DNA from 3 places in the Luteipulveratus mongoliensis genome. Region 2 is predicted to be linked to each of the others. Evidence: riboswitches for the same ligand, from Rfam matches in the RefSeq annotation. Region 2 holds a riboswitch; each other region holds the start of a gene.
What was found. A riboswitch is a leader RNA that binds a small molecule or an ion and turns the genes downstream of it on or off. The one in region 2 is predicted to bind S-adenosylmethionine.
Positions count from the first base shown of each region.

Region 1 (4,004 bases), 780 kb from region 2:
CAGCGTGCTGCTACCGCTGGCGCGCTGACCGTCTGCCCGAGACCCGCGAGCTCGGCCATCCCCTTGTCGAAGTCCTCGCGCGCCATCCAGCCCAGCTCGTCCAGGATCCGCGCAGAGTTGGCCGTGATGTGGCGGACGTCGCCGAGTCGGTAGTCGCCGGTGACGACGGGCGTTGGTCCATGGAGCGCGTGAGCGAGGCTGGCCGCCATCTCTCCGACCGTGCGAGGTACGCCGGTGCCCACGTTGAACGCGCGCGCTCCACCCGTGTGGCGCTCGGCCGCCGTCACGGTCGCGGCGGCGATGTCCCGCACGTGCACGAAGTCTCGACGCTGCCCGCCGTCCTCGAAGACGCGCGGAGCCTTCCCGTCGCGCAAGGCGGAGGTGAAGATCGAGGCGACACCGGCGTACGGCGTCCCTTGGGGCATGCCGGGACCGTAGACGTTGTGATACCTCAACAGCGCCGCGCTGCCACCGGTCTCGCGGGCCCAGCTGGTGGCGTAGTGCTCCTGCGCGAGCTTGGATGCGGCATAGGCGTTGCGCGGGTCGGACGGTGCTTCCTCATCGACGAGCGATGGGCTCAGCTGTGCGCCACAGCGGACGCACTCAGGCTCGAACTGGCCTTGAGCCAGGTCATATTCGGATCTCGGCCGTCCGCGGACGGGCCCGTGCTCCGCACACCGACCGAGGCCTTCCCCGTAGACCACCATCGAGCTCGCCAGCACCAACCGGTTGAGGCGATGGCGTGCCATCGCGGCGAGCAGCTCGGCGGTGCCGAGGTCGTTGTTCGACGCGTAGTCGGGCAGGTCCGAGACGTCCACGCCGAGCCCGACCTTGGCAGCGAGATGCACGACGACATCGGCGCCAGGGAGGGCCGCGTCGAGGTCATACGTCTGCCGCACGTCTCCCAGGTGCAGCCGGGCGCCGCTCGGCGGGCACCCGTGCTGACCATGGACGTCCTCTCGCAGCGAGTCCAGGACCAGCACGTCGTGCCCGCGCCGCAGCGTCTCGGCCACGACGTGCTGCCCGATGAATCCTGCACCGCCGGTCACTACGACTCGCATCTTGTCCTCCAGAGCTCGACCATCGTCAGCGTATGGTTCGAGAACGACTGGCGGACAGATGAATTCGCCCGATCGAGCGAGAGTTCCTCAGTTCGTCACAGGATGGATCGCGGCCTCAGCCCAGCTCGTCGCAAGTCCGGATCGAGACCTGACGGTGTGACGCGTGCCATAACACTGAATTGGCTTACTGATTTGACTTGATGATGACGAAGTTCTTACTTTGGACGCGGTCAAGAGTTCCAGCGACAAGCCCTGGCTTGCTGGGCGGCAACCCTCACGGATGTGGCGGGGTGCTCCAGGTGACGACCGGGCGCGACCACCCCTCGCGCAAGCACTCCACTCCCGCAGTGGCTGATTCAAGGACGACTCATGCAGCGCGCACACCACACTCACGTGACTCCTCCCAGGCCGATTCGTCGGTGCTGCTGTCCCAGCTGTCGCTAACCGCAACCCACCGCTGGTCGAGTAGCCGGAGCGCCAGCGGAGGCGTATCGAGACCCCGTGACCGCGGCGGACTCCTCCTCAATGACTTCAGAAAGGCATCACCATGTCTGATGACACCAATACCCCTGAGAACAAAGATGACTCGATCATCGCGCTGCCCGAGCGCCCGGGCGGAGGCCGCGGCAAGCTGATCGGCGCCGTCGCTGCCGGCGTCGTCGTCCTTGTGGCCGCCGGCTTCGTCGTGAAGGCCGTAGCGTCCGGCGACGACGAGAAGAAGACCACGACCGTCAGCATCGGCACCACCGAGGCGAGCGCGCCGTACTGGAAGCCGCTCCAGGACCTCGCCGCCAAGCAGGACATCACCATCAAGGTGGTCAACTTCGGCGACTACACCCAGGCCAACCCGGCCCTGGCGCAGAAGCAGACCGACCTGAACCTGTTCCAGCACCTGCAGTTCCTGGCGACCTACGACGTGAGCGCGAGCCAGGACCTCACCCCGATCGGCTCGACCGTCGTGGTGCCGCTCGGCCTGTACTCCAAGAAGCACACCGCCCTCACCCAGATCCCCAAGGGCGGCAAGGTCGCCATCCCGAACGACCCGACCAACCAGGCACGAGCACTGCTGGTGCTGCAGCAAGCCGGACTGCTGAAGCTCAAGGGTGGCGGCAACACGCTGTCCACTCCGGCTGACGTCGACGCCTCGGCGTCCAAGGTCACGGTCGCGCCGGTCGACGCCGCTCAGACGGTCGCCTCGCTGCCGTCCGTCGACGCCTCGGTCATCAACAACAACTTCGCCCTGGACGCCAAGCTCGACCCGTCCAAGACGCTGTTCAACGACGACCCGAAACGCCCGGAGGCGCTGCCCTACATCAACGCCTTCGTCGCGCGCGCCGAGGACAAGGACAACCCGACCTACCTCAAGATCGCCAAGCTCTACCACGACCCGTCGGTCCTCGCGCAGGTCAAGGCGTACTCCAAGAACACCGCCGTCATCGTCGACAAGCCCCAGGCCGACCTCGTGAAGATCCTGGACGGGCTGAAGGCGGACGCAAAGAAGTGAGCGAGGCACTCATCTCGCTCCGCGGCGTTGGCAAGTCCTTCACCCGGGGCAGCACCAGCGTCACAGCCCTGCGCGACATCGACCTCGATGTCGCGCAGGGCCAGGTGTACGCCGTCATCGGCTACTCCGGTGCCGGCAAGAGCACGCTCGTACGCCTGATCAACGGTCTCGAGCAGCCCACCTCTGGCGCGGTGCTCGTCGAGGGCAAGGATCTGACCTCGTTGAGTGCCAAGGAGATTCGCCAGGTGCGGTCCCGCATCGGCATGGTCTTCCAGCAGTTCAACCTGTTCGGGTCGCGCACGGTCTTCGCCAACATCGCATATCCCCTCCAGCTCGCCGGCTGGTCCAAGGAGCAGCAGCAGAAGCGAGTGGCCGAGCTGCTGACCTTCGTCGGCCTGACCGACAAGGCGTGGGCCTACCCCGAGGAGCTGTCCGGCGGCCAGAAGCAGCGCATCGGCATCGCCCGAGCGCTCGCGACCAACCCGCCGATCCTGCTGGCCGACGAGGCCACCAGCGCGCTCGACCCGGACACCACGCAGGACGTCCTGCGCCTGCTCCGCCGGGTCAACGAGGAGCTCGGCGTCACCATCGTCGTCATCACGCACGAGATGGACGTCGTACGCTCCCTCGCCGACCACGTGGCTGTCCTCGACGACGGCCGTCTTGTCGAGAGCGGACCGGTCCGAGAGATCCTGGCGCAACCGAAGGCCGCGACCACGCGCCGCTTCCTCGACGCCACCCTGCGCACCCGCCCAGGCGACGGCGAGCTCGCCCGCCTGCGTGAGACGTACGACGGCGTGCTCGTCACCGTCGCCGTGCCGGACCAGCACACGATCGGCGGCCTGCTGACCGACGTGGTCCGCGATCACGACGTGAGCTTCGAGATCGTGCACGGCGGCTACACGACTATCAAGGATGAGTCGATCGGCACGTTCACCATTGCACTGCAAGGGGATTCGACTGCTGTGGAGCGCGCCGTCGAGGCGCTGTCCGGCGCGGCGACCGTGGAGGTGGCGGCGTGAACACCGACTGGGACCAGCTGCGTCCGCTGTACTTCGACTCCATCCAGCAGACCCTCACCATGGTGCTACTCACCCTGCTGATCGGCGGTTTGCTCGGCCTCGGGCTCGGCGTGCTGCTGCACGGCACCCGTCGCGGTGGACTCCTGGAGAACGTGCCGGTCTACACCGGGCTCAACCTGCTGGTGAACCTCGTCCGTCCGATCCCGTTCATCATCTTCATCACCGCGATCGGGCCGCTCACGCTGCGCGCGATGGGCACCACGATCGGCATCAAGGCGGCGACCTTTGCGCTGATCATCGCGGCAACGTTCGGGGTGTCCCGGATCGTCGAGCAGAACCTGGTGAGCGTCGACCCCGGCGTCATCGAGGCAGCCCAGTCGATGGGCGCATCCCCCTGGCGGATCATCCGCACGGTCC
Region 1 is NZ_CP011112.1:4,601,490-4,605,493, forward strand. Features, by position in the region: gene VV02_RS21845 (sensor histidine kinase) at 1-28, shown strand, start outside; gene VV02_RS21850 (NAD-dependent epimerase/dehydratase family protein) at 1-1,061, opposite strand, end outside; SAM riboswitch class IV at 1,290-1,401, shown strand; gene VV02_RS21855 (MetQ/NlpA family ABC transporter substrate-binding protein) at 1,609-2,565, shown strand; gene VV02_RS21860 (methionine ABC transporter ATP-binding protein) at 2,562-3,587, shown strand; gene VV02_RS21865 (methionine ABC transporter permease) at 3,647-4,004, shown strand, end outside.
Region 1: linked by a shared signal. The riboswitch ahead of VV02_RS21855 (MetQ/NlpA family ABC transporter substrate-binding protein) and the one ahead of VV02_RS18120 (aminotransferase class V-fold PLP-dependent enzyme) in region 2 are both predicted to bind S-adenosylmethionine.

Region 2 (4,004 bases):
ACCTGGCCGCGTGATCGGCGTACGCCGCCGTTCGTGCAGATCGACCACGTGCTGGTGCGCAAGCTCGGCGTCGTGGACGCCGGCGTGGTGAGCGTGCCCGACACCGATCACGCGGCGATCTGGGCGCGCCTGCGGATCGGTGTCGGGTGAGGTCTCACCAGGGGCGCGGCTCGGTCAGGTCGCGCGGGTCGTCCTGCGCGACCCAGCCCTCGCTGGTGTTCTCGTAAGCGAGCGCGGGACCCTGCTCGACCAGCCGGCGTACGCCGCTCACCAGCCGCTGGACGTGCTCACGGGTGGTGGCGAGGCCGATGCTCGCGCGTACGGCCGTGCCGTCTCCGTCGAACAACGTCTCGCACAGCAGGTGGGCACAGAACCGGCCGTCACGGACCGCCAGCCCGTGCTCGTCGGCCAGCACCTGTGACACCAACGACGGTGCGTAGCCGTCGACCGTGAAGGTCGCGACACCGACGCTGTCAGGAGACACCCCGAGCACGTGGTGCACGTGGACGCCGGGTGTGGCGGCCAGCCCGGCCCGCAGCAGGCCCAGCAGCTCGGCCTCGTGCGCCTCGACAGCATCCCGGTTCGCCGCGATGGTGGCGCAGGCCGTCGCCAGAGCAATGGCGCCGACCGCGTTGGGAGTGCCGCCCTCGTGCCGCGCCGGACCCTGCTGCCAGCGGATGTGCCGGTGGGAGACCGTGTGTGTCGCGCCGCCCGCGGGCAGGTAGGGCGCAGCCTGATCGAGCCAGTCGCGACGGCCGACCAGAGCGCCGGCGCCGTAGGGGGCGTAGATCTTGTGCCCGGAGAAGGCGACCCAGTCGACGCCCAGGGCGGCGATGTCGACGACGCGGTGCGGTGCCAGCTGAGCGGCGTCGAGGACCGTGCGCGCGCCGTGCCGACGCGCCACCTCGGCGAGCTCGGCGACCGGCCAGATGTCACCGGTCACGTTGCAGGCACCGGTCAGCACGACAAGCCGAGGTCCTGTGTCGCCGAGCCGCTCCAGCGCCTGGTCGAGCAACGAGACTGCGTCATGAGCGCTCGCGGGCACCGGCAGCCGGGTCGTGCGCCGCGACGGCCAAGGGAGCAGCGCGGCATGGTGCGCGGACTCGAAGACCAGGACGGACGTACGCCGGGGGAGGGCGTGCGCGAGCAGCCGCAGGGAGTCGGTCGTGTTGCGGGTGAAGACGACCTCGTCATCGGGACGCGCCCCGACGAAGCTGCCGACCTCATCACGGGCCTGCTCGAACCACGACGTGGTGAGGCGACTGGTGTAGCCGGCCCCGCGGTGGACCGAGCCGTAGCGGCGCTGGACCTTGTCGACGGCTTCGGACACGGCGGTCAGCGCCGGCGTGGTCGCCGCGTGATCGAGGTTGCCGAAGTCGACCACCGTGCGGTGGACCGTCGGGACGCCGAGCTCGAGCCCGACGGTCGTGGGGACGCCGTTGGTCGCCCGCGCTGTCGTACGCCGGGAGACGGCCTGGCGCACCAGGCTCAGGCGTCGGGGCACGGGCTGGGCAACAGAGGGCTCGTTCGGGGGAAGGGGTGCCGTCGACACGGAAGCTCCTTGGAGACTCGCGCTTGCCCACGGGCGGCTGCCGGGTGGGCCGGGTCGTCACCCGGAGCACCCCACCGCGGCGGAGGGTTGCCGCTCAGCAAGCCGGGGCTTGACGCTGAGACTCTTGACCTGTTCGACAACATAACGACGGCCGGCCAGAACGGTCCACTCGTCGGACAACCGGTCTTGGCATATGAGAACGCTGAATACCGCTCCATTCCGCGTGTGACGTAGGGGGCTGGTGGGGTTCACCACTACTCTGTCAACGTGGCTACCCGTCAGTCCGCGTCGAAGACCGCCTCGTCCTCGAGCCGGTCCAAGTCGGCACGCCCCAAGGCCGCGGGCCGCCGTAAGTCGACCCGTCCGCCCGCCAAGAAGGCCGCACCTACGCCAACTCGCGGCGGCAGAGGTGCCAAGGATGGTGGACTGCCCTCACCGCTGCGCGTACTGCGTGGCACGTGGATGGGGGTCTCACACGTGGCTGGTGGAGCCGCACGACGCGTCGGGAGCTCGGCGCGAGACCTGGAGCCGGAGCACCGTCGCGACGGCATCGGCTTCCTCCTGATCGCCGTGGCGATCGTGGTGGCGGCCCGCGAGTGGTGGGGCCTGTCCGGCAAGTTCGGCGAGATCGTGCACTCCGTGGTGGCCGGCACCTTCGGCGTCGTGGGCTTCGCGCTGCCGCTGGTCCTGCTGCTGCTCGGGGTCCACATGCTGCGCTCGCCGCGCGGCCACCAGCCGACCAACCGGGTCATCATTGGCCTGGTCATGCTCGGGTTCTCCGCCAGCGGGCTGGCCCACATCCAGAAGGGCCTGCCCAGCCCGGACGCCGGCACCAAGGTCATGAACGAGGCCGGCGGCATGATCGGCTTCCTCGCCTCGAGCCCGCTCGTGGCCGGGGTCCGGACCTGGGGTGCTGTCCCGATCCTGTTCATTCTCGGCCTGTTCGGGCTGCTGGTCGTGACGGCGACGCCGGTCCACCAGATCGGCTACCGCCTGCGCGAGGCGCGCGACCGTCTCCTCTACTACAGCGAGGCCGACAGCACGGACGAGGAGCCGGATGCCGTCGAGGCCGACCGGCACGGCGCCGACATCGACGGCAAGAAGCCGCGTCGGCGCAGCCCGCGCAAGCGGATGTCCGAGGACGACACCCGCACCGGTGACGAAGCGTTCGAGCAGGCGGCCCAGGTCGTACCCCGTCGGACCAAGAGCGGCCGCGAGCTGCGCCCCGGCGAGAAGGCTCCGGCTGACGACGCCGAGGTCTACGACCACGATCAGGCCGAGGGCAGCGGCACGGCCGCGGCCGAGGCACTGGAGCGGGCCAAGCGCAGCAGCACGCTGCCGAAGAAGCCCAGGCCGGGCCCGCTGGCCGAGCAGAGCAGCCGCACTCTTGAGGCGCCGCCGACCCAGCAGCTGCCGCAGCGCGTCGAGCAGCTGGCGCTGGCGGGCGACGTGACCTACACGCTGCCCGAGAGCAAGCTGCTCGAGCCCGGCACACCGCACAAGTCGCGTTCGGCCGCCAACGACCGAGTCGTCGAGGCCCTGACCGACACGCTGGAGTCGTTCGGCGTCGATGCGCAGGTCACCGGCTTCACCCGTGGCCCGACGGTGACCCGTTACGAGGTCGAGCTCGGCACTGGCACCAAGGTCGAGCGCGTCACCGCCCTGTCCAAGAACATCGCGTACGCCGTCGCCTCCGCCGATGTGCGCATCCTCAGCCCGATCCCCGGCAAGTCGGCGATCGGCATCGAGATCCCCAACTCCGACCGCGAGACGGTCAGCCTCGGTGACGTGCTGCGCAGCCAGGCCGCGCGCGGCAACCAGCACCCGATGGTGATGGGCGTCGGCAAGGACGTCGAGGGCGGCTACGTCATCGCCAACCTCGCCAAGATGCCGCACCTCCTCGTCGCAGGTGCGACCGGCGCCGGCAAGTCCAGCTTCGTGAACTCGATGATCACCTCGATCCTGATGCGCTCCACGCCGGACGAGGTGCGCATGGTGCTGGTCGACCCCAAACGGGTGGAGCTCACCGGCTACGAAGGCATCCCGCACCTCATCACCCCGATCATCACCAACCCCAAGAAGGCAGCCGAGGCGCTGCAGTGGGTCGTGCGCGAGATGGACACGCGCTACGACGACCTCGCCGCCTTCGGGTTCAAGCACATCGATGACTTCAACAAGGCCGTCAGGTCCGGCAAGGTGACCCCGCCCGCCGGCTCCGAGCGGGTCATGCACCCCTACCCCTACCTGCTGGTGATCGTCGACGAGCTGGCCGACCTGATGATGGTGGCGCCCCGTGACGTCGAGGAGTCGATCGTCCGGATCACCCAGCTCGCGCGGGCGGCCGGCATCCACCTGGTCCTGGCGACGCAGCGGCCCTCGGTCGATGTCGTCACCGGTCTGATCAAGGCCAACGTGCCCTCGCGCATGGCGTTCGCGACGTCCTCGCTCGCCG
Region 2 is NZ_CP011112.1:3,819,584-3,823,587, reverse strand. Features, by position in the region: gene VV02_RS18125 (endonuclease/exonuclease/phosphatase family protein) at 1-150, shown strand, start outside; gene VV02_RS18120 (aminotransferase class V-fold PLP-dependent enzyme) at 155-1,552, opposite strand; SAM riboswitch class IV at 1,567-1,682, opposite strand; gene VV02_RS18115 (DNA translocase FtsK) at 1,820-4,004, shown strand, end outside.

Region 3 (4,004 bases), 150 kb from region 2:
ACTGGAGGAGAACATGAACGCCACCCGCCGTCTGCGCCTTGCCGTCATCCCGGCCGCATTCGCAGCGCTTGCCCTTGCTGGTTGCCAGGACGAGGCACCTACGGCCCAGGCCCCCACGGCCCCGGCAACGTCCGCCGCCCCGACGCAGGCGCCGACCGCGGCGCCGTCCACGCAGGCTCCGGCCCCGAGCACGTCCGAGGCTCCCTCGGCGCCGAGCTCGTCGGCTGCTTCGACCGGCGTGGAGTGCGACTCGACTCTGAGCAGCAACCGACCCGGCAACGTGCAGTCCAAGCCGATCGGCACCAAGCAGTCCGCTTCTGGTCTGGGCTTCAGCAAGGACGAGTCCGTCGAGGTCACGGTGTCGAAGCCGACCATCGACGCGACGAGCACCGACGACTACTTCCCGGGCGACAACATGGTTGTCCTCGAGTTCCCGACCACCATCAAGGCGGTCAAGGGGTCGGCGGTCGTCTCCTACCTCAACTTCTCGCTGATCGACCCCAACGACAACCCGTGTAACCCGGATGTCAGCGGCACGGTCGTCCCCAAGACCAAGCAGCTCGATGTGACCACGGTCAAGGAGGGCGACAGCCTCAGCGGCCTGCTCGTCTTCGCGGCGCCGAAGGGTGCGGACTACACCAAGTACCGCGTCATCTTCGCCGAGGACAACGGTGGCAAGGCCGACCTCGGCTGGACCGCCTCCTGATCACGGTCTCATCGCGACAGAGTGGGCTGAGTGACTAGCCCGACCACCTCGTCGACGACATCGGCCGGTCCCAACCTGGGGCCGGCCGATGCGTCGCGTCGTGCTGCTTTGCGACGGATGCGGCTGGTTGCGACGTCCCTGCTGGTGCTGGCCGCCATCGTCTTCGTGCTCACACACGGCAAGGACGGCGTGTGGGGCTACGTCAACGCGGCGGCTGAGGCCGCGATGGTGGGAGCGGTCGCGGACTGGTTCGCGGTGACGGCGATCTTCCGCCACCCGCTCGGGCTGCCGATCCCACACACCGCACTGATCCCCAAGAAGAAGGACCAGCTCGGAGCAAGTCTCGAGGACTTCGTCACCGAGAACTTCCTGACCGCCGACATCGTCCAGGAGCGGCTGGCTCAGGCGCAGATCCCGCTCCGTCTCGGTCGGTGGGTGTCCGACCCCGTCAACGCCGAGGTCGTCGTCCGAGAGGCGTCGCCGGCCCTGGCTCGCGCTGTCGCGTCGGTCCAGGACGACGAGGTACGCACCCTGCTGGAGTCGTTCTTCCTACCTCGCCTGGCTCAGGAGCCGGTGAGCGAGGTCGCCGGGCACCTCCTCGAGGGTGTGCTGGAGGAACGGGCTCATCAGGGCCTGGTCGATCTGGGCATCCGTCAGGTGCATGACTGGGCGCGCGACAACAAGGAAGCCATCGCCTCGATCATCGGCGCGCGCGCACCGTGGTGGTCGCCACGCTGGCTGGACGAGACGGTTATCGACCGGCTCTATCTCGAGCTGCTCACCTGGCTGGCGGATGTGCGCGATACCCAGCAGCACCCGGCACGCCTGGCACTCGATGACTTCTTGGCGACCCTCGCTCACGACCTGCAGCACGACGCCTCGACGCAGGAGCGCGCCGAGGCTCTGAAGACCCGCTTCCTGCTGCACCCGGGCGTAGCCGACGGGATGGTCTCGGTCTGGGGCTCTGTGCAGCACACCATCGTCGAGGCGCTGGGCGACGAGACCGGCCCACTGCGACGACGCCTCACGGTGCTGCTCGCGGAGGCAGGACAGCGTCTCGTCACCGACGATGAGCTGCGCGGCGCGGTCGACCGACGTCTGCACGACGCCGTCGGCTACATCGTCACGACCTACGGGCGCGAGATCTCGACCTTGATCTCCCAGACGGTTGCCCGATGGGACGGGGACGAGGCCGCGAGGCGCATCGAGCTCCAGGTCGGGCGTGATCTGCAGTTCATCCGGATCAACGGCACCGTGGTCGGTGGCCTGGCCGGGCTGTTCATCTATGCCACCTCACAGATGCTTTGATGTTTGGATCACCATAAGAACAGGTGATGCAAATGAGGGCGCAGTTCGCTAACCTGCCGACAGGTCATGAGTGTCAGCGCGAAGCCCCGGCTTGCTGACCGGCAACCCTCCAACCGCGGTGGGGTGCCCCGGGTGATGACCCGGCCGGCGGGCGAAGGCACCCGACGGCAAGCGCGGGCCGCAGACCTCCTGCGACCGCAGCGTCGTCGGTGAGGGCTCTGCGTTGACCGGCGATGCGTCACTCGATGAGGGAGACCACACCGATGAGCGACGACACCACACCCAGCTGGTCCTTCGAGACCCGCCAGATCCATGCCGGCCAGGAGCCCGACCCCACCACTGGGTCGCGCGCCCTGCCGATCTACCAGACGACCTCGTACGTCTTCAAGGACGCCGAGCACGCGGCAAACCTGTTCGGGCTCAAGGAGTTCGGCAACATCTACTCGCGGCTGATGAACCCCACGCAGGACGCGGTCGAGCAGCGCATCGCCAGCCTCGAGGGCGGCGTCGGAGCGCTGCTGCTCGCCTCCGGCCAGGCTGCTGAGACCATCGCGATCCTCAACATCGCCGAGGCCGGCGACCACATCGTGGCGAGCCCGTCGCTCTACGGCGGCACCTTCAACCTGCTGAAGTACACCCTGCCCAAGCTCGGCATCCAGGTGTCGTTCGTGGAGAACACCCGCGACCCGGAGTCCTGGCGCGCGGCTGCGAAGGACAACACCAAGCTGTTCTTCGGTGAGACGATCTCCAACCCCAAGAGCGAGATCCTCGACATCGAGGGTGTCGCCGCGGTGGCTCACGACCTCGGTGTGCCGCTCGTGGTCGACAACACGGTCGCGACGCCTTATCTCCTGCGTCCGCTCGAGCACGGAGCCGACATCGTCGTGCACTCCGCCACCAAGTACCTCGGCGGGCATGGGACCACGATCGCCGGCGTGATCGTCGACGGCGGAAAGTTCGACTTCGCGCAGGATCCCGAGAAGTTCCCCAACTTCAACACGCCTGAGGAGAGCTATCACGGGCTGGTCTACGCCCGCGATCTCGGAGTCGGCAGTGACCTGGGCGCCAACCTGGCGTACATCCTCAAGGCGCGCGTCCAGCTGCTGCGCGACCTCGGTCCGGCGACGTCACCGTTCGACGCGTTCTTGATCGCGCAGGGTCTGGAGACCCTCAGCCTGCGCATCGAGCGCCACCTGGAGAACGCGCACAAGGTCGCGACCTTCTTGCAGGGACACGACCAGGTCGAGTCCGTGCGCTGGGCATCGTTGCCGGACAACGAGTTCTACGAGCTGGCTCAGAAGTACACGCCGCAGGGTGCAGGCGCGGTGCTCGCGTTCGAGATCAAGGGCGGCCTGGAGGCTGGCCAGAAGTTCGTCCAGAACCTGCGTCTGCACTCGCACGTCGCCAACATCGGTGACGTGCGCTCGCTCGCGATCCACCCGGCGTCCACGACCCACAGCCAGGGCGGCGACGAGGACCGCCTCGCCGCTGGTGTGACACCCGGGCTCGTACGTCTGTCGGTCGGCTTGGAGCACATCGACGACATCGTCGCCGACCTCGAGCAGGGCTTTACCGCCGCCAAGGCCTGACGCCGTCCTTGGCCGATAGTGCGAGCCGCGTCGCTACCCAGAAGGCGGTTTCAAGGAGCTGTTGCAACGAGCACGGCGAAGGATGTGCTCATGCCTGGAAAGCGGTTGTCGCTCGCGGAGCGTGCTCAGATCGAGGTGCTGTTCGGTCAGGACCTGACGTTTCCACAGATCGCTGCGGTGCTTGGTCGGGATCGGAGCACGGTGTGGCGGGAGGTGCGTCGTAACCATTCCTACCGGGGTGCGCGTATGGGTGGGTCTGGGGCGCGGTCGCCCTCGGGGCGGCACGCGGCCGGTTCCGGCCGGCGGGGCGGGTGCTATCGGTGGGTGTATGAGCACCGGGAGGCTCAGCGGCAGTACCGGGTCCGGGCGCGCCGGTGCCATGGTGGGAAGCTGCGCCCGTC
Region 3 is NZ_CP011112.1:3,671,448-3,675,451, reverse strand. Features, by position in the region: gene VV02_RS17465 (DUF4352 domain-containing protein) at 14-706, shown strand; gene VV02_RS17460 (DUF445 domain-containing protein) at 737-2,014, shown strand; SAM riboswitch class IV at 2,077-2,194, shown strand; gene VV02_RS17455 (bifunctional o-acetylhomoserine/o-acetylserine sulfhydrylase) at 2,278-3,603, shown strand; gene VV02_RS17450 (IS30 family transposase) at 3,694-4,004, shown strand, end outside.
Region 3: linked by a shared signal. The riboswitch ahead of VV02_RS17455 (bifunctional o-acetylhomoserine/o-acetylserine sulfhydrylase) and the one ahead of VV02_RS18120 (aminotransferase class V-fold PLP-dependent enzyme) in region 2 are both predicted to bind S-adenosylmethionine.